Regions from separate parts of the Rhizobium sp. 22-785-1 genome, predicted to be linked through region 3. Evidence: predicted binding sites of a transcription regulator. Region 3 holds the regulator's gene; each other region holds the start of a gene.
What was found. Region 3 encodes LexA, which represses DNA repair genes until DNA is damaged. Its sites were predicted from a motif close to TGTTCNNNNTGTGTTCNG; they were not measured.

Region 1 (6,571 bases), 180 kb from region 3:
CCCCGAGATTGCCAAGGCAATCGAAGTAGAGCCGATGCCGCGACCTGACCTTCCACCGGTCGCCGAAAAGACAGTCGCTACGCCTGCCACCATCCCAACACCCGTCAGACCGCCGGTGCAGCAGCCTGCAACGTCCACGATGGTGGCCTTTGCCAAGCCAGACAATCCGATGCGCGAAACGAAAATGGACGCTGTTCCGTGGCCGGACCGTGGCAATGGAACGGCTATATATGATATCTCCGCAGGTGTTGTGCATCTCCCCAGCGGCGAGAAGCTTGAGGCCCATTCGGGCATCGGCAAGATGCGCGACAATCCCGATTTCGTTCACGTGAAGATGCGCGGCGCGACACCGCCTTCCAGTTACCGTCTGACGATGCGTGAATCGCTTTTCCATGGTGTCGAGGCGATTCGCCTTACGCCGGAAAACGGCGTGAACCCGCATGGCCGCAACGGTCTTCTGGCGCATACCTACATGCTGGCGAAGCGTGGTGAATCGAATGGCTGCGTCGTCTTCAAGGAATATCCGAAATTTCTCGCGGCTTTCAAACGCGGAGAAGTCAAGCGCCTGATCGTCGTGCCGAAGTTGAATGGACGTCCATCTGCCATGGCTGCCAGCAACGGTGGAAAGAGCGGGGGCAAAACCTTGTTCGGTAGCCTGTTCGGCAAGAGCTAAAACCGATCGCGGATTTTTGGGCTCCGCGCCTCACGCTTCAAAGCAGGTCCGATGAACGCGATTTTACCAGACCTGCTTTAACCCGTTTTCTGCATTTTCGGTCGTGTATCCGCCGAACTCTTTCGCGCGGACCGTGCTTTATGAAATCGCTTCAGCGTCGCCGTTGCGTCAGCACCATGCCGGCGAGGATGAGGAGCACACCGAGTGCCGTCGCCCAGATTTTCGGCGGCTGGTCGCTCAGGAAATCCAGCGCCACGCCGGATACCATCTGGCCGCTGATGACGAGAAGCGCGGTGTTGACCGCGCCGATGCGCGCGATGAGCCAACTTCCCGAGGCGATGAAGACCACGCCGATCGGACCGCCGATGAAAGCGTACCACGGCGCTTCAGTCGCGCCTTCAGGGAACAGGCCACCAATAAAAAGCCCCAGCAAAGTCAGAACCGCAAGTCCGACAAAGTGATTCCAGAAGGATGCGGTGAGCGGTGAAGTGGACAGGCTGAGACGCCCGTTGATCTGGCGGCTGAGCGACACGAAGACGCCCCCGACGAAAGCCATGGCGATCCAGACGATCATGTCGCTCTTCCTATGAGAATGATAAGAGCGCTGCCGCCGAGGATCAGGGCGATTGCCAGAATGTCTTGGCCTTGCGGACGTCGTTTTGGCAGACCAAACAAACCCCAGAAATCCGCCGCGAGACTGAAAATGACCTGTCCCGCCAATCCGAGCGCGATGGTGCCGGAGAGGGCGAGCGGCGAGTTTACCGCCGTGGAGGTCAACATCACAAGCACCGCGCCGATCATTCCCCCGAGATAGGCCCACAATGGAGCCTTGGGCTTTGTCGCCTGTCCTGGTGCCCGTTTCCGGTAAAGCAAGGCCATCATAATGATGGCGGCAACAGTGCCCGTGGCATGCGCCGTCCAGGATGAAAAGAGAGCGTTGCCATAATGGGCAAGCATTCCGTTGAAATGCACCATCAGGGTCAAGAGACCGCCACTGGCAAAGGCTGCGGCCAGGTGAAGCGGGTTGGAACGTGTCGGCGTCATGGGAATCTTCGTCTCTTTGAACTGATCCTTCAGATGCTTCGCTTTAGAGCTTCACGGGCCGAAAGCAAAATGAAATGCATTCATCGGCTCGATCCTGTGTGGTTATGACGTAAAGCCGGAACAAAATCCGCACAGATCGGTTGTCTGCGCATGAAGAAAACCACACGCAAACCACTGAACCGGATGACTGTCTTCGTCATCTCCATCTTCGTTCTGGCCGTCATCATTGCCGCCGTTTACCTGATCGGTTTTACGCCAGGTGAGACGACGGCTTAAGACGTGCGCTGTTCCGCTGGAAGCATCACGGGCTGAACGGGTCGCTGGGCCACACTACGCGAAAAGAAGCCAATTGTTTTAACCTGTAGCAGCCTGAAGCCGCGGCACAGGAACCGCGCTATTTCCAAATAGGCGCGATAGGGAAGCACGGTGAGATAACGCCAGCCCGGCAGTCGATAGCTGCGGACGTTATACTGGATCTGGCTCCGGGCATCGGCATGTTGGGTGGCGCAGACCGGGTAGATAAACGCAGCTTTCAGCCCGGCAAGATATTCGGTGTCGAACGCGATGTCATACGCAAGTCTCATCGGCACGAGATCGGTCGAAATCCATTGGGCCGCTCGACGATTGATGACATATGCGCCAGCGCCCTTTTCGCGGGTCATGGCGATGGCGAGCGCTCTTTGAGCTGTGAGCTTTTGAAACGGATATTTTCGGCCCGAATTGACCGTCGACAATCGCAGTATATCCCAGGATCCGCTCTTCTCGACGGCGGCTTCGACAGCCTCCAGAAAGTCGTCGTGGAAAATGACGTCGTCTTCGAGGATGAGAGCAAAGTCCGCCCCACTGCGTAGAAGTCTGCGGGCGCACTCTACGTGGCTAAGATAGCAGCCGACTTCCGGCGGGCAAGTGCGGCGGCCATGGAGCAGCTTGTAAGAGATTTCACTGAACTGCGGAATGGGGAAGGTCAACGCCCTGCCATCGACCGCCTCGATGCGTTCGGCAGTCAGGCCGATCGCACTCAGTCTTTCAGACATGCCCAACCTGCGCTCATGCGCATGCGCCATGTTGATGAGATAAACAGCAAGTATTTTTTTAGGTTTTTCGAATAAATGCAATTTATCCTCAGAGGAAATTACTAGGTAATGACAATTGTTATTACCTAGAATCACTCGCAGAGGAAGTAGCGGATCATGACGATCCGGAGAATTACGACCTGAATATTTGACGTCAGGCCTTTTCCACGAAGCCGTCTAGCACACGTTTTTGGCCGGCACGGTCAAAATCGATTGTCAGTTTGTTACCCTCGACGGTCGCGACGTTGCCATTGCCGAACTTGATGTGGAAGACACGATCTCCGACAGCAAATTTCGAAGGGACATCTGCGACTGACTTTGCCACCAGCTCGCCTTCAATCGTGCGGGTACGCGGGCCGCTTTCACCGTAACCAATCCGCTCCACCGCATGGCCAGAGCGGGACCCCCAATTGTCGCGTGTGGCATCGGAGCGATTGGCCTGCGCCCGCTTCCAACCCGGAGTTGAGTAGTTGTTGGTAAACGGGTCTGCCTTGTCAAAACGCGACTGGCCGTAGCCGCCGCGGCCACCATAGCCGCCATAATTGCTCTCCGATGCCGTGACCTCGACATGCGATGGGGGCAGTTCGTCCAGGAAGCGGGAGGGCAGGGTTGATTGCCAAAGGCCATGAATGCGGCGGTTGGAGACGAACCAGATGTGGCAGCGTCGCTTGGCGCGGGTAATGCCCACATAGGCAAGTCGCCGCTCTTCTTCCAGGCCGGAACGTCCACCTTCATCCAAAGAACGCTGATGCGGAAACAGGCCTTCTTCCCATCCCGGCAGGAAGACCGTTTCGAATTCGAGACCTTTGGCAGAGTGCAGCGTCATGATCGAGACGGCGTCGAGGTCCTCGTTTTGTTCGGCATCCATGACGAGCGCTACGTGCTCAAGAAAGCCACGCATGCTCTCGAAGGATTCCATCGAGCGGATAAGTTCCTTAAGGTTTTCAAGACGTCCAGGCGCTTCCGCTGTCTTGTCTGCCTGCCACATGGCCGTATAGCCGCTCTCATCGAGGATCTGCTCCGCCATAACCGTGTGCTCGGTGTTTTCAAGAAGACCTTGCCAGCGGCGGAAATCCTGAACCACATCGAAGAGCGCCTTACGTGCCTTGGGCTTCAACTCATCGGTCTCGATAATATCAGCGGCAGCCGCCAGCATGGGAATATCACGGGCGCGGGCGTAGTCGTGCAGCGTGCGAATGGTCGTGTCACCCAGACCGCGCTTTGGGGTGTTGACGATACGCTCGAAGGCCAGATCGTCCGCCGGTTGGCAGACGAGACGGAAATAGGCCATTGCGTCGCGGATTTCCATGCGCTCGTAGAATCGGGGGCCGCCGATGACGCGGTAATTCAAGCCGAGGGTTACGAAGCGATCTTCGAACTCACGCATCTGGAATGAGGCGCGGACCAATATCGCCATGTCGTTCAGATTGTGCTTGGTATTGCGCTGTAACGCCTCGATCTCTTCGCCAACGGCGCGTGCTTCTTCTTCCGAGTCCCAGGCCGCGTGGACCACGACCTTCTCGTCGTTCGGATCGACACGATCGGTAAAGAGCGTCTTGCCGAGGCGGCCTTCATTATGAGCGATCAGATGGCCGGCGGCGCCGAGAATATGCTCGGTGGAGCGATAATTGCGCTCCAGCTTGATGACCCTGGCGCCGGGAAAATCCTTGTCGAAGCGCAGGATGTTGTCCACCTCCGCGCCGCGCCAGCCGTAGATGGACTGGTCGTCGTCGCCGACGCAACACACGTTCTGAGGCTCTCCTTTGGCGCGCTGTGCCAATAGCCGGAGCCACATATATTGAGCGGTGTTGGTGTCCTGATACTCGTCGACGAGAATGTAGCGAAAACGCTGGTGGTAATCTTTCAGAATATCGCCATGGCGGCGGAAGATAGTGATCGGGTGCAGAAGAAGATCGCCGAAGTCACAGGCGTTCAGAGTCTTCAGACGCGCCTGATAGGCGGTGTATAGGTCTCGACCCTTTCCGTTGGCGAAAGCGCGACTGTCGCCTTCCGGAATGTCCAGCGGTGTCAGGCCCTTGTTCTTCCAGTTGTCGATCATACCGGCAAACTGCTTGGCAGGCCAGCGTTTGTCATCCAGACCTTCTGCCTGGATGAGCTGCTTGATGAGCCGCACCACGTCATCCGTATCGAGGATGGTGAAGTCCGATTTCAGCCCGACCAGTTCTGCGTGACGACGCAGTAGTTTCACGCCAATGGAGTGGAAGGTGCCGAGCCACGGCATGCCTTCTACCGCGCCGCCGACGAGAACGCCAATACGCTCCTTCATTTCGCGGGCGGCCTTGTTGGTAAAGGTCACGGCGAGGATCTGACTTGGATAGGCGCGGTTGGTTGCCAGGATATGGGCAATACGCGTGGTCAGCACGCGGGTCTTGCCGGTGCCCGCTCCTGCAAGAACCAGCACCGGTCCGTCCAATGTCTCCACCGCATCCCGCTGTTCCGGATTGAGGCCTGAGAGATAATCGGGTGCGGAACGTGCCTGATCGCGTGCAGCCATAGCGCGGGCAGCAATTCCCAGACCGCCAGCAGCCGGCGCGGCAGGTGCCGGGCGGCGCGGCTCGTTTGGTTCTTCGTCGAAGAACGGCATATCGTCGAAACTGTTACTCATGCGGCTCAATGTAGTGATTCGGTATGTAAACGCTAGAACATCGTTCTGCTTTTATTCCCGCATCAACTGCGATCGCGTCCAATCCAAGGCAGAGGCGCCTGCGTTGCAGGTGCGTTTGTTCTGCCAATCAGATGCGTTTTTTCAGGTTTTCCGACCAGCATTACAACTCCTGATACTGCTAGTTTGCCGATTTCAGACTGAATGTCGTCAAATAATCGAGAATTACAATTCAGTAAGAAACGGAATCATGCGTTGCGTTGTTAAGCGGCTGCAAAGATACTGCGATAAATCATTTGCGCGTCGGCACCATGGTGCGACCGCGTTTGCGTTTAAATTACACGGAGAATTGGATGCGGGTTTGGAAGCAGATTGGTGTCAGTCTGGCGGTCGTCGGAGCCGGCTTCTTTTTGTGGGCCTTTAATTCGTCCACCGGGCGCGACCTTTTGGCAAGCGCGGGCATCGTCACGGCAGAAAATCCAGTTGCACCGACAGCCGCGGATTCTGCGTCTAAACCGTCAGGGCAGAGGGGCGGCGGGCGCAGCAATGCGACGCTTGTCGTAACTGCTCCGGTGAAAACCGCCACCGTGAACGACCGCCTGAACGCTATCGGCAACGGCGAAGCCATCCAGACCGTCATCGTGACACCTCAGGCTTCCGGCCTGGTTTCGGAAATCCTGGTTTCCTCTGGCCAGAAGGTTAAGAAGGGCGACGTTCTGGCCCGGCTCGATGATGACGAGCAGTTGATCGAGCGCGATAAAGCGCAGGTCGCTCTCAGGAGCGCGGTCGAGAAATCCTCATCCTACCGAAATCTCCGGTCTGTGGCGCGCCTCGATGTTCTCGATGCGCAGATTGCCGAAGAGTCCGCCAAGCTTGCCGTCAGCACCGCCGAGCTTAATCTCAAGCGACGCAACATCGTCGCACCCATCGAGGGAATCGCAGGCATCGTCGCTATCAATGTCGGCGATAATGCCACGACGCAGACAAGCGTTGTCAGCATCGACGACCGCTCGAAAATTCTCGTCAATTTCTGGGCACCAGAGCGGTTCGCGACCACGATCAAGGTGGGCATGCCGGTGGAGGCGACCTCGGTTTCGCGTCCGGGTGAAACGTTCACGGGTAAGGTCGAGGCGGTTGACAATCGTGTGGACGAAGCAA
Region 2 (6,571 bases), on a different contig from region 3:
GACCAGCCAATTCCAGAAGGCAACGGCAACGACGAGAAGAAGAAGGCCGCGCGCCGCACCGAACAGAAAGCCCAGTGTGCGGTCCAGCGCGCCGATGCGGCTGTCGATGATGAAATCGGCAATGCGCGAGGTGATGAAGGAAATGATGATGAGCGCGATGAGGAAAACCAGACCGGCAGAACCGGCAATAGCGATCTTCTCGTCATCGGTATAGTTGCGCGCGTAGGGAAGTAGCAGCGGGTAGATGTAGTAAGCAGCCGCAACGGAGCCGACCCAACTTGCGATGGAGAGAATTTCACGCGAGAACCCGCGCACCATGGCGAGAACGGCGGAGAAAAGCACAACGGCAAGAACGATACCGTCGAAAATCGTTATGGGCATTTACCAACTCCGGAGGTCGCGGCTCCTGGAAGAGAACCGCTGTGCCAGTTTGCGATCCTCTTACACTAGCCGGGTAAGCAGCGAAAGGATCAATATTCTTCTTCCTCAGCCTGTCTGAAGCGGTTGCCTGAACCGGCAATGCGCGCCACGAGATCGGGCAGGCTTTCGATCTCCGTCCAGCGCCCCTTTGAGCCTTTCGGCAATTCTGCCGATGCGGAGGGGAGAAATGCAGCAGAAAAGCCAAGCTTCTCGGCTTCCTTCAACCGCTGCGCTGTCTGGGACACCGGCCGCACTGCGCCCGAAAGGCTGATTTCGCCGAAATAGACGCAATCGGCAGGCAGGGCAAGACCGGCAAGCGAGGAAACCAGTGCAGAAGCAATCGCCATGTCCGCTGCCGGTTCGGAGATACGATAGCCACCGGCAATGTTGAGGTAGACGTCGTGCTGACCGAGCTTTACGCCGCAGTGGGCTTCGAGCACGGCAAGAATCATGGCAAGGCGCGACGAGTCCCAGCCGACGACCGCACGTCTCGGCGTGCCGAGTGAAGTAGCCGCCACCAGCGCCTGAACCTCGACCAGCACAGGACGCGTGCCTTCCATGCCGGCGAAAACCGCAGCACCCGGAGATTTTTCGTTGCGCTCGCCCAGAAAGAGTTCCGAGGGGTTGGAGACCTCCCTCAAACCTCTATCCGACATTTCGAAAACGCCGATTTCATCGGTGGGGCCAAAGCGGTTCTTGACCGTGCGCAGGATGCGATAATGATGTCCGCGGTCGCCTTCGAAATAGAGCACCGCGTCGACCATATGTTCAACGACGCGGGGCCCGGCGATCTGGCCTTCCTTGGTCACATGGCCGACGAGCACCATGGTGGCGCCCGTCTGTTTGGCAAAGCGGATCATTGCCTGAACGCCGGTGCGCACCTGCGTGACCGTGCCGGGGGCGGAATCGGCGGTGTCGCTCCACAGTGTCTGAATGGAATCGATAATGACCAGATCGGGGCGCTTGCCCTCTGAAATGGTGGCGAGAATATCCTCGACATTAGTCTCAGCAGCCAAGAGCACATCGGTTTCAGCAGCGCCAAGGCGCTGCGCCCGCAGCCGCACCTGTGCCACGGCCTCTTCGCCCGAGACATAGATAACGCGATGGCCCTGGCGCGAGAGTGCTGCCGCAGCCTGCATCAGCAGAGTCGACTTGCCAATCCCTGGATCGCCGCCGATCAGCACCGCTGATCCGCGCACGAAGCCGCCGCCCGTTGCACGATCCAGTTCGCTCATGCCGGTCGGAATGCGTGGCGCTTCCTCGATTTCACCGGAAAGCGAGGTGAGAGTGACCGGTCGGCCTTTCTTTGGAGTCTTGCCAGGTCCTCCGCCAATTCCACCCATCGGGTCTTCTTCAACGATGGTGTTCCACTCGCCGCAACCTTCGCATTTTCCGGCCCATCTTGTGTGAACGGTACCGCAGTTCTGGCAGACGAATTGTGTCTTGGCTTTGGCCATGAATGTCAGTCTTTTCCTTGAAAGTACAGTCGGCGATCGTGAATTTCGATCCCGTTTTGTTCTCGTCTAGCACAGATCGTTGCAGCTTTCCAAGAGCCGGAAAATGTCACTCGTCGCCGATCAGATATTGCCGCTCGTAGCGCAGCCCAAGGCTCGTCAACATTTCGTAACCGATCGTGCCTGCGGCCCGCGCTACGTCGTCGACAGGCACATTCGGCCCGAACAGCTCGATATAGTCACCGGCGCGGATTTCGCGTTCCGGAACATCCGTGACATCGAAAATGGTGAGATCCATGGTCACGCGACCGGCAACCGGCACACGGTGCCCGTTGATAAACCCTTCCGCTCCGCCGCGACCCATCTCACGCAGTGGGATGCCGGAGCCGGAAAGCGAGCGTTGGTAGCCATCGGCATAACCCACGGCGGCGATCGCCAGACGGCTTGCACGCGTCAGACGGTGGGTTCCGCCATAACTTACCGTCTCGCCTTCACCTGCCTGGCGAATCTGGATGATCCGAGCTTCGGCCTTGGCGACGGGCCGCATCGGGTTCTTCATGTCGTTGACTGCTTCACCGCCATAGAGAGAAATCCCGGGGCGCGTCAGATCGAAGTGGTAGTCCGGACCAAGGAATATTCCGGCCGAGGCTGAGAGGCTTGATTCGATACCTTCGAAAGCCGCGCTAACTTTGCGAAATGATTCAAGCTGCGCCTTGTTCATTGGCGAGGCGGGGGTGTCGGCGCTTGCGAGATGCGACAAAACCAGTACGGGATCGAAGCTTGCGGGGCGCGTGGGGTCATCGGCCAGATAAAGCGCGTCCTCAAGTGGAAGCCCAAGTCGGTTGAAACCCGTATCCACATGCAGCGCAAAAGGATGATCGCCGCGATCCGCAAGGGCGCTCATCCAGAAGGTAAGCTGCTCTTCCGAGGCAATGACCGGTACCAGATCATGGGCGAAGACATCGCGCTCCTGGCTTGGCCAGATGCCGGACAAAACGAAGATCCGGGCTTCCGGCGCGTGGGGACGAAGCGTGACGCCCTCGGAGACGCTGGCGACAAAGAAATCGCGGGCGCCTGTGTAATAAAGCGTCGAACCACAATCTTCGATCCCCATGCCATAGGCATCCGCCTTCACCACCGCTGCCGCCCGCGCGTTGCCGGAGCGGCGCTGCATATCGCGCCAGTTATCCGCAAGGGCTGCGAGATCGACGGTGAGCCGAACCGGCGCGGTTTCGAATGCGTCTGCCCCCATCTCGGAGATGCTATCGTCAAGGTCGTCTGTCATGGTCTTGCACCTTTTGAATGTCGACATGGTCTATCACTTTTGTTCAAGACGGTCATGACGGATTGGGCTAAACCCTGGCTATGCACAATGTTTCGCAGGAACAGGCCACGGAGCACATGCCGCTTTCACGCGCTGAAACCACTCGGTTTTGGCGCGACAAGCGCTTCAAAGGCATGGAATGCATGACGGCAACGTTCCTGACGCATGAATTTTCGCCGCACGCGCATGATACATTTTCAATCGGCGCCATCGAAAACGGCTCACAGATTTCGACCATCAAGGGCACGACAGAGCGCACCGGTCCCGGACATCTTTATCTTATCGATCCCGGCCAGATCCACGATGGCGCGCCCGGCGGTGACGGTTACAGATATCGAATGATCTATCCGGATGTAGCACTGTTGTCGGAAGTCATCGAAGACGTGACACGCCGTGCTTTTCACGGGACACCGTCCTTTCCGAAGTTCCTGCCGCACGACCCAAAGATGGCGCAGGCTTTCCAGATCGCTCATCGCAGGCTGGACAACGGAGTAGGGGCGCTGGAGGCAGATGAGGGGATGTTCTCCGTTCTGGCTGAACTGTTTTGCCGGCACGGCAGCGCCATCATTCTGCCCGTCGAGACACGTGAGAAGACGGCCGTGTATCAGGCGCGGGATTATCTCAATGACAATTTCGACTTGGATATCGGATTGGAAGAACTCGCAGCTATGGCCGGTCTAAGCCGAGCGCATCTGATCCGCGCTTTCCGGCGCGAGTTCCACATCACGCCGCATGCTTATCTCACTGATATCCGCATTCGCCGGGCAAGACATTTGTTGCGCAAGGGCGAAAGCCCGGCCTCGGTTGCACTGGAATGCGGCTTTGCCGATCAGGCGCATTTCACCCGCCACTTCAAGGCGCGCACGGGCGTGACGCCCGGCCAGTTTCGCGCGGCCTGAAACACCAGGTCACTTTCGTTCAATACGGAAATTCGGTGGCAGCATAGATGCATCTCCTGAACAGGAGAATGATATGTTGAGCAAGACCCCGCCTGAAAAACCACAGGAACTGATCGCCGGATTGAAGGCTGCTTCGCCATTGCTCGTCGCCATGGTGCCGATCGGCGTGGTCTTCGGTGCCATCGCCGTCAGCAAGGGTCTTTCGCCTTTGGAGACCTGCCTGATGTCGCTCTTCGTTTTCGCCGGTGGCGCGCAATTCGTGGCCATGGATTTGTGGACGCATCCGGCAAGCTGGGCAGCGCTTGGCTTTGCGGCGCTCCTCGTCAATCTCAGGCACATACTGATGAGCGCCTCCATCGCCGTGAAAATGGGAAGCTTCAAACCATGGCAGCGCTGGCTCTCCATGCCGGTTCTGACGGACGAGTCCTGGGCGCTCGCAGAATTTCGCAGTATGACCGGCCCCTTGCGTCCGGCATTCTATGCCGCCGCCGCTCTGTCCATCTATACGGTCTGGAACCTTGCGACACTCGCGGGCGCGCTGCTTGGCTCCGTCATGGGCGATACCACGGTCATCGGTCTCGACTTCGCCTTTCCAGCCGTCTTCATCGTGCTGCTGATGGGATTTTGGAAGGGTCGGCAAACGGGCTTCGTTCTCGTCGCAAGTGCTGCCGCTGCCTTCCTCGCCCATCGATATGTTCCCGGCGCCTGGTATATCGCAGCCGGCGCGCTGGCCGGACTGGCCGTTGCCGCCTTCTCCCGTGACGAAGGGGAGGCGGCGCAATGAGCCTTGATCCCAACACGCTGCTGACGATCCTCGCCATGGCGTTTGCGACAGTCCTCACGCGCTTCGGCGGTCTCGTACTGATCCGCCACGTGCATATGACGGACAGGGCGACGCGAGCGCTCAATGCTGTGCCGCCTGCGGTGCTGATGGCTGTCGTCACCCCCACAGCCTTTACCAACGGTCTCGCGGAATCCATCGGCTGCGCTGTCACCGCTCTTGCCGCCACCCGTTTTTCGCTTCTGCCTGCCGCAGGCACGGGCGTTGTGACGGTGGCGCTATTGCGCGCGCTTGGGCTGTAACATTGTCACCCAAGGGTTGTGCAAACCAACCGGAGACGTTATGTCCTGACGGACGACTTTCTAGTTTGTGAAAAGCGGGAGCACCGTTTTGTTCAAGAACTACAAGATCGCTCTGAGGCCGTTGCTGCAGATTTATCGACAAGATCTGAGGACTGCATGGCCCTCGATCCTCTTGCTAATCGTGACCATTCTCGCAGGCGCGTTGCTGTCTGTATCCGGCCCTTATGTGTTCTCGCGCATTATCGATGACGTGCCGAAAGAGGCCGGTCCATGGATCATGGCGTTTTCCCTTTATGCCATTCTCACGGCTCTAGCGACGGGGACACAACGTTGCACGCAGTATCTTGCCGTGATCCATTCGGAGCGGTTGGAATTTGTAGCAACGACACGTTTCTTCGAAAGGATTACGCGCAAGCACGGTACTTTCTTCACTGATCATAATCCTACGGAGATCCAGCAAGCACAAACTCAGGGCGCATCCGCAGCTTCGATCCTGATGCAGATCGTCCTAATCTATTTCGTGCCGGGCTTCGCCAATTTTCTGTTCAGTATCATAGTTCTCGGCGCGGCGATCAGCCCCGAATTGATCCTGATCGTTTTCTGTTACGGCGCAGTATTCATAGCACTGACAATTGCGTCAAACCGCTTCACCAGCCGTTATCTGGAGCGGGCCATCGAAGCGGGGCAGCAGAATGCCGGCTTTGTCGGCAACGCAGTCAGCATGATCGAGCCGTTAAGGCACACGGGCAGCACGGCCTGGATGCAAGAGCGCTTCGGTGAAAATGCCAATGCGATCTATCAGAACTGGCGGCTCTACTCGTTGCGGCGTATCGGCTTCATCGCGGCACTCTCTCTGGCGTTTTGCTTCCAGCTTATGCTCAGCTTCTATCTCCTCTTGCCGCGCTATCAGCAAGGAACGATTTCCGTTGGCGATATCGTGCTGTTCAACATGCTGTTGCTTCAACTGAACATCCCATTCGAAATGATCGGGCAGTCGATCGGAGAAGCCATACGCTCTCTGGCGCGCTTCATGCCCTGCGCGCGCATGTGGTTGGAGCCGGAGGAGCCGGAAGAGGTGGCAGCCGAGCAGTCAGTCTCGCACCCGGAGACGATCGAACTTCGGAATGTCGGTTTCCGTTACGACAATGGCCGTGGCGTCAGTAACGTCTCTTTCACGGCCTCACCGGCGCGCTTTACCTTCATCATCGGTGAGACAGGCTCCGGCAAATCCACCCTGTTCAAGCTGCAGCAAAAGACCATGGTGCCACAACAGGGACACATCCTTGTCGATGGCGCCGACTTGAGAGAGATCGGCAAGGACCGTTGGTACTCGTTAGTCGGGATCGTCCCACAAGAAATTCAGCTTTTGAATGACAGTCTGCGCACGAACA
Region 3 (6,571 bases):
CGGCGCTGGTTCACGTTGAAGCGCGTCCCAATCATTCAGATCCGCGCATATGCCCTCGTTCGATATTAGAGCGCCTCTCACTGCTGCATACCGTTGCGCAGTCTCATGCGGACAATGCTTGGGTTTTCGCGGGTGACAACATTTGTCAGTAATCTCGTAGCGCGGTCCCACAGGGAGTTACAGGCCGGATCACGAATAGCGGTCTTCACATTATTTGATGTGTCGGTCTGTCGAAGAGCAAAGACAGTCGCCGTGAGTGGTGGGATTTGAACTTCATTCGAAGTTCGGTGTTCGGTGGCTAGGTATCGTGAAGTAGGAGGAATAACATGGTGGTGAGGTCTGCCGGCTGTGCCTGCGGCAAGGTAAGGCTATCTCTCGTCGGTCAGCCCTATCGTGTCGGGATTTGTCATTGCATGGATTGTCGCAAACATCATGGTGCGCTCTTTCTCGCCTCGGCAATTTTTCCAGAGGATGCCGTAACGATCGATGGAGACACTCGCAGCTACAATGGCCGCTTTTTTTGCCCCGATTGCGGTTCACCGGTTTTTGGCCGGAGCGGCGACGAAGTAGAGGTCAATCTCGGTTCACTCGATGAGCCGGATCAATTTGAGCCGACCTACGAGCTTTGGACAATCCGCCGTGAGGCATGGCTTCCGGATTTCCCCGCATTGCGCCGTTTCGATCGCGATCGGAAATCGACAGGCCGAACCGAAGAAGGGCGATAGACCCGTGCAGTTTCATTGTCCCATCATTGCTTCTGTCTCCGTTGACGCGCGGAATACAAAAAAAGCAGGCGATGACCTGCTTTTTTGGTTTTGTTCTGAGATTACTGCGCTCAACCGGTCCGATGTAGGGGTGCCTTCAGTCACCGGTCAGTGATAACGGCGAATGAGACCCACAAGTTTGCCCTGAATTTTGACCCTGTCGGGCCCAAAGATACGGGTTTCATAGGCCGGGTTCGCGGCCTCCAGGGCTATCGAAGCACCCTTGCGGCGGAACCGTTTCAACGTCGCTTCCTCATCATCCACAAGAGCGACGATGATGTCTCCAGGATTGGCCGTGCTGCCGTTGCGTATGATCACGGTGTCTCCATCGAAGATGCCGGCCTCGATCATGGAGTCACCCTTGACTTCCAATGCGTAATGTTCACCCGTTCCGATCATGTCCACCGGCACGGCAACATCGTGGGTATTGTTCTGAATGGCGGAGATCGGAACACCGGCAGCGATGCGTCCCATCACAGGAACGGTGACCGCGCTTGAAATCGCATCATTTACTGGCTTCGGGGCAGGAGCAGGTTCCGGCGCTTTCGGCTTTCCGAGGCTGCCCTCGATCACGCTTGGGGAGAATCCACGTACGGGCTTCTGCGCGGGTGCGGAATAGGCTTCCGGGAGTTTGATAACCTCCAGCGCTCTTGCCCGGTTCGGCAGACGGCGGATGAAGCCGCGCTCCTCCAAGGCGGTGATCAGACGGTGAATACCGGATTTGGAAGCGAGGTCCAGGGCATCTTTCATCTCATCGAAAGACGGCGGCACGCCGGACTCTTTCATTCGTTCATGAATGAATAGGAGCAGTTCCTGCTGTTTGCGCGTGAGCATGAGAAAACCCTTGGAATGCGTTGCGAAGATTCGCGAAACAAATACAGAACGAACACTATATGTTCCATATGTGTTCTGCAATCCCTTAAAATTCCGCAAACGTTCGGGCTTGCCGTTTTGCTGTCCTGTTTCCGCGCAAATGTGGAAGCTTGCCGCTAGGAATATGACAGCATCCTCCTGAACACGACGATGGCGAGCAGCAGGTTGATCGCTCAGCTTGGTTAGAAGCGCGTCTCGCAGGACGAGTAAGGAGCAGGCCGAAGCCAGCGTGCGAAGAAGGCCTGGAAGGCATCGTAACCGGCCCAACTTTCTCTGGAGGTGAGAACAGCGAGAATGTCTGTCGCATGTTGCTGGCGCAAGGTATCAAGCCTGAAAAGCTGGAAAATTGATTCCGATTTTCGGGCTGATGTTGTAAGGCCTTTGCATGCTCGCAAAGTTGCGGTTGCCGGCGATGTCCGGCGCATGAGTCGTGAGGAATGAGATGACTGTAAAGAACAATTTGAAAGTGGTCGCTGGCGAGGGAAAAGGCGCTGTATCCTTCTCCAACACGGAGCGGTTTTCGCTGATTGCCGGCCCGTGCCAGATGGAAAGCCGCGACCATGCTTTCATGATTGCCGGCACACTTCACGAATTGTGCGCCAAGCTCGGCATCGGGCTGGTTTACAAGTCCTCTTTCGATAAAGCGAACCGTACTTCTCTTTCCGGCAAGCGCGGTATCGGCCTCGACAGGGCCATGGAAATCTTCACCGACCTCAAGAAAGAGTTCGGCTTTCCGGTGCTGACCGATATCCACACGGAAGAGCAGTGCGCCGTTGTAGCGGAGACCGTCGATGTCCTGCAAATCCCGGCGTTTCTCAGCCGTCAGACCGATCTTCTGGTGGCCGCCGCAAAGACCGGACGGGTCATCAACGTGAAAAAGGGGCAGTTTCTGGCGCCCTGGGATATGAAGAACGTCCTTTCAAAACTCAATGAGAGCGGCAATCCCAATGTTCTTCTCTGCGAACGTGGCGCGTCTTTCGGCTACAATACGCTGGTGTCCGACATGCGGTCGCTGCCGATCATGGCCTCGCTTGGTGCGCCCGTGGTTTTCGATGCGACGCATTCCGTGCAGCAGCCAGGAGGGCAGGGCGGTTCCACCGGCGGCCAGCGCGAATTCGTCGAGACATTGTCGCGTGCGGCTGTCGCCGTCGGCATTGCCGGCCTCTTCGTCGAAACTCATGAAGACCCGGACAACGCGCCGTCTGACGGACCGAACATGGTTCATCTGAAGGATATGCCGAAGCTTCTGGAAAAGCTTCTGGCGTTTGATGCCATCGCCAAGGCTGCCTGATTTTGGCCTAATCGATTTTTATAGGTGGGGCGGCGCGTAGGACGACGCGTCGTCATTGTAATTTCTCACGCTTCGTCTACAGCGAAGTGGCAATGACCTTTCACATATTTCAGTATCGCTTAACCGCTATCCGGCTCAAAAACGGCTTCACAGCTTTGCCGATGCGCTCTAAGACAAGCGACTGAAATCCTCTGTTCCAGTCCCAAGGGAGAGACCATGACAGCCATTACCGACATCATCGCACGCGAAATCCTCGACAGCCGTGGCAATCCCACGGTCGAGGTCGATGTGTACCTCGAAGACGGCTCCTTCGGTCGCGCCGCCGTTCCATCTGGCGCATCCACCGGCGCTCACGAGGCTGTCGAGCTGCGCGATGGCGGACAGCGCTATCTCGGAAAAGGCGTTGAAAAGGCTGTCGAAGCCGTCAACACCGAAATCTTCGATGCGCTTGGCGGTTTCGATGCTGAAAGCCAGATCCATGTCGATCAGACACTGATCGCGCTTGACGGCACGCCGAACAAGTCCCGCCTCGGCGCCAACGCCATTCTCGGCGTTTCGCTTGCCGTCGCCAAGGCTGCTGCCGAAACCACTGGCCTGCCGCTTTACCGTTACGTCGGTGGCCCGAATGCCCACCTGCTGCCCGTTCCAATGATGAACATCATCAATGGCGGTGCGCATGCCGACAACCCGATCGACTTCCAGGAATTCATGATCATGCCGGTCGGCGCGGAAAGTATCCGTGACGCAGTGCGTATCGGCGCGGAAATCTTCCACGTTCTCAAAAAGGAACTGGCAGCCCAGGGCCACAACACCAATGTCGGCGACGAAGGCGGCTTTGCGCCAGGCCTGAAGAGCGCGCCGGAAGCGCTGGACTTCATCATGAAGTCGGTTGAAAAGGCCGGTTACAGGCCGGGCGACGACGTCGCGCTTGCTCTCGACTGCGCCTCGACCGAGTTCTTCAAAAACGGCAAGTACGAGATGGAAGGCGAAGGCCGCACGCTCGAGCCGGAAGCCATGGCCGATTACCTCGCAGAACTTGCGGCAAAGTACCCGATCATCTCCATCGAAGACGGCATGGCCGAAGACGACTGGGATGGCTGGAAGTACCTGACCGACAAGATCGGCTCCAAGGTCCAGCTCGTTGGCGATGATCTTTTCGTCACCAACTCTTCGCGCCTGCGCGACGGTATCAAGATGGGCGTTGCCAATTCGATCCTCGTCAAGGTCAACCAGATCGGCTCTCTGACCGAGACGCTTGATGCTGTGGAGACGGCACACAAGGCTGGCTATACCGCGGTCATGTCTCACCGCTCTGGAGAGACGGAAGATTCGACGATTGCCGATCTCGCAGTTGCTACCAACTGCGGTCAGATCAAGACCGGCTCGCTGTCGCGCTCCGACCGTCTGGCCAAGTACAACCAGCTGATCCGCATCGAAGAGATGCTGGGTCCGCAGGCTGCCTATGCCGGTCGTTCGATCCTGCGCGGCTGATTTGAAGCTCCGATGATCTGGAGTGGCTTTCCATAAGCCCGTTAACAGAAAAACCCGCCGATGGACTCGGCGGGTTTTTTCGTGAGCGATGCGGTCTTTCTTCTCGACGATCGGAACGTCGAGATTCGCACTTACATTGCCTGTTTGATCTTCTCGGCGTGAGCCTTCAACATCTCCACATCCGCCATTGCGCCGCTGTGCGGCTTTAATGGCTCGCCGTCCTTGCGCGGGACAACGTGGAAGTGCAAGTGGAAGACGGTCTGGCCAGCGGCCGGCTCGTTGAACTGCGAAATGTAAATGCCATCCGCATCGAAGGCTTCCTTAGCGGCAACCGCGAGCTTCTGGACGACCGGAATCGTCTTCATCAAAACTTCGGGATCGGCGTCCAGAATGTTGCGCGAACCGCTTTTCGGGATCACCAGCAAGTGGCCGGGTGCCTGGGGCATCACGTCCATGAAGGCTAGCGTGTGGTCGTCTTCGTAGACCTTGACGCAAGGGATTTCCCCACGCAGGATTTTTGCGAAGATGTTGTTGTCGTCATAGACGGCCATTGAGCGCTCCCTTACAATTTTCTAGACGTCGTCTTCCTGCCGTTCGCCTTTGCGAAACGGGCTGTGGTCTTCAAGATAGTCGTTGATTTGTTCGACCTCGCTACGCTCACGCTCCAGATAATCGGCAATGGCGTGGCGAAGGCCGGGATGGGCGATGTAGTGGGCGGAGTGGGTGGTGACCGGCGTGTAGCCGCGGGCCAGTTTGTGCTCGCCCTGGGCGCCGGCTTCCACACGCTTCAAGCCTTTGGAAAGCGCGAAGTCGATCGCCTGATGGTAGCAGACTTCAAAATGCAGGAAGGGATGATCTTCAATGCAGCCCCAGTGGCGTCCGTAAAGCGCATCCCCACCGATGAAGTTGATGGCGCCGGCGACGTACCTGCCGTCGCGCTTTGCCATCACCAGCAGGATATCGTCTGCCATCCGCTCGCCGATGAGGGAATAGAAATTGCGGGTGAGGTAAGGCTTGCCCCATTTGCGGCTGCCGGTATCCATGTAGAAGGTGAAGAACTGATCCCAGATATCTTCCGTCAAATCGCTGCCGGTCAGCCAGTCGATTTCGATGCCGTTTTCCAGCGCTGCGCGCCGTTCCTTCTTCAGGCTCTTGCGCTTGCGCGATGACAGGGCATCAAGAAAATCGGCGTGATCTCGGTAGCCTTGATTGATGAAATGAAACTGCTGGTCGGTGCGATGCAGAAAACCTTCATCCTGCAGCGCTTCGATTTCGTCTTCCGGCGCGAAGGTGATATGCGCGGAAGATATTCCGAGTTTCTCTGTCACCTGCCGGAGACCTGATGCGAGGACCTGCTGAAACGCGGCTACGTCCACGCCACTGGTCAGAAGGCGTGGGCCGGTTGCAGGCGTGAAGGGGACGGAGCACTGGAGCTTAGGGTAGTAGCGCCCGCCCGCTCGCTCGAAAGCATCGGCCCAGCCGTGGTCGAAGACATATTCGCCGCGGCTGTGATTCTTCAGATAGCCCGCAACGGCGCCCATCAATTCACCATCGCCGCGCTCCAGCAACAGATGTTGACCGAGCCAACCGGTCTTGGCCGTGGCCGAGCCGGAATCCTCAAGCGAGGCGAGGTAGGCGTGGGAGGTGAATGGATTATAGGGATTGGCGATAGCCGATCTGGATGCTCCGGAAAGCCTGTTCCAGCTTTCCGGAGCAATGTCCTTGAAGGACTGTGCAACGCGAATGGTGTATTCGTCGCTCATGCGGTAGCTGGCCGGTCCTTCACGTCGGGAACGAAACCCTCGAATGTTATCTGATCAGCATAAGTATAGGACTTCTCCAAGGCATTTTCATCCCGTACCGTCCAGGTAATTACCGGTACGCCAAGCTTCCGCTGCGCTTCAATGAAGCTGTTCGGTAGGTGGCCCCAGAAATAGGAGATGAAATCGAGGCCGATCTGCATTGCCTCGTCGTGTTTGAAGAAGTCTTCCGGATCAGCGCCTTCTGCGGTCAGCCCCAAAGGCCAGGGGGAGCCTGCAGTCTTCAAAGCCTTCAGCAGATGGTGGTCGAAGCTCATCAGCGCCACTTGGCCCCGGTAGCCTTCGAGATCATCCAGAACGGCTTCGGCGAAGCCATCATCGACGCCTTCGCC

Region 1: a site for LexA is predicted at 5,458-5,475, ahead of ACQZ5M_RS02525 (ATP-dependent helicase). Genes of this name have one in related genera too.
Region 2: a site for LexA is predicted at 1,924-1,941, ahead of radA (DNA repair protein RadA). Genes of this name have one in related genera too.

Annotation. Positions count from the first base shown of each region.
Region 1 covers NZ_JBNWDI010000001.1:529,291-535,861, reverse strand. Annotated here, with positions in the region: gene ACQZ5M_RS02550 (tlde1 domain-containing protein) at 1-673, shown strand, start outside; gene ACQZ5M_RS02545 (DMT family transporter) at 825-1,247, opposite strand; gene ACQZ5M_RS02540 (DMT family transporter) at 1,244-1,717, opposite strand; gene ACQZ5M_RS02535 (hypothetical protein) at 1,868-1,993, shown strand; gene ACQZ5M_RS02530 (glycosyltransferase family 25 protein) at 1,990-2,832, opposite strand; gene ACQZ5M_RS02525 (ATP-dependent helicase) at 2,945-5,416, opposite strand; gene ACQZ5M_RS02520 (efflux RND transporter periplasmic adaptor subunit) at 5,767-6,571, shown strand, end outside.
Region 2 covers NZ_JBNWDI010000008.1:237,613-244,183, forward strand. Annotated here, with positions in the region: gene ACQZ5M_RS17190 (CvpA family protein) at 1-381, opposite strand, end outside; gene radA (DNA repair protein RadA) at 471-1,877, opposite strand; gene alr (alanine racemase) at 1,984-3,159, opposite strand; gene ACQZ5M_RS17205 (AraC family transcriptional regulator) at 3,240-4,097, shown strand; gene ACQZ5M_RS17210 (AzlC family ABC transporter permease) at 4,171-4,881, shown strand; gene ACQZ5M_RS17215 (AzlD family protein) at 4,878-5,180, shown strand; gene ACQZ5M_RS17220 (ABC transporter ATP-binding protein) at 5,269-6,571, shown strand, end outside.
Region 3 covers NZ_JBNWDI010000001.1:344,643-351,213, reverse strand. Annotated here, with positions in the region: gene ACQZ5M_RS01655 (GFA family protein) at 327-725, shown strand; gene lexA (transcriptional repressor LexA) at 873-1,598, opposite strand; gene kdsA (3-deoxy-8-phosphooctulonate synthase) at 2,080-2,928, shown strand; gene eno (phosphopyruvate hydratase) at 3,145-4,419, shown strand; gene ACQZ5M_RS01635 (HIT family protein) at 4,551-4,970, opposite strand; gene ACQZ5M_RS01630 (GNAT family N-acetyltransferase) at 4,992-6,182, opposite strand; gene ACQZ5M_RS01625 (glycerophosphodiester phosphodiesterase) at 6,179-6,571, opposite strand, start outside.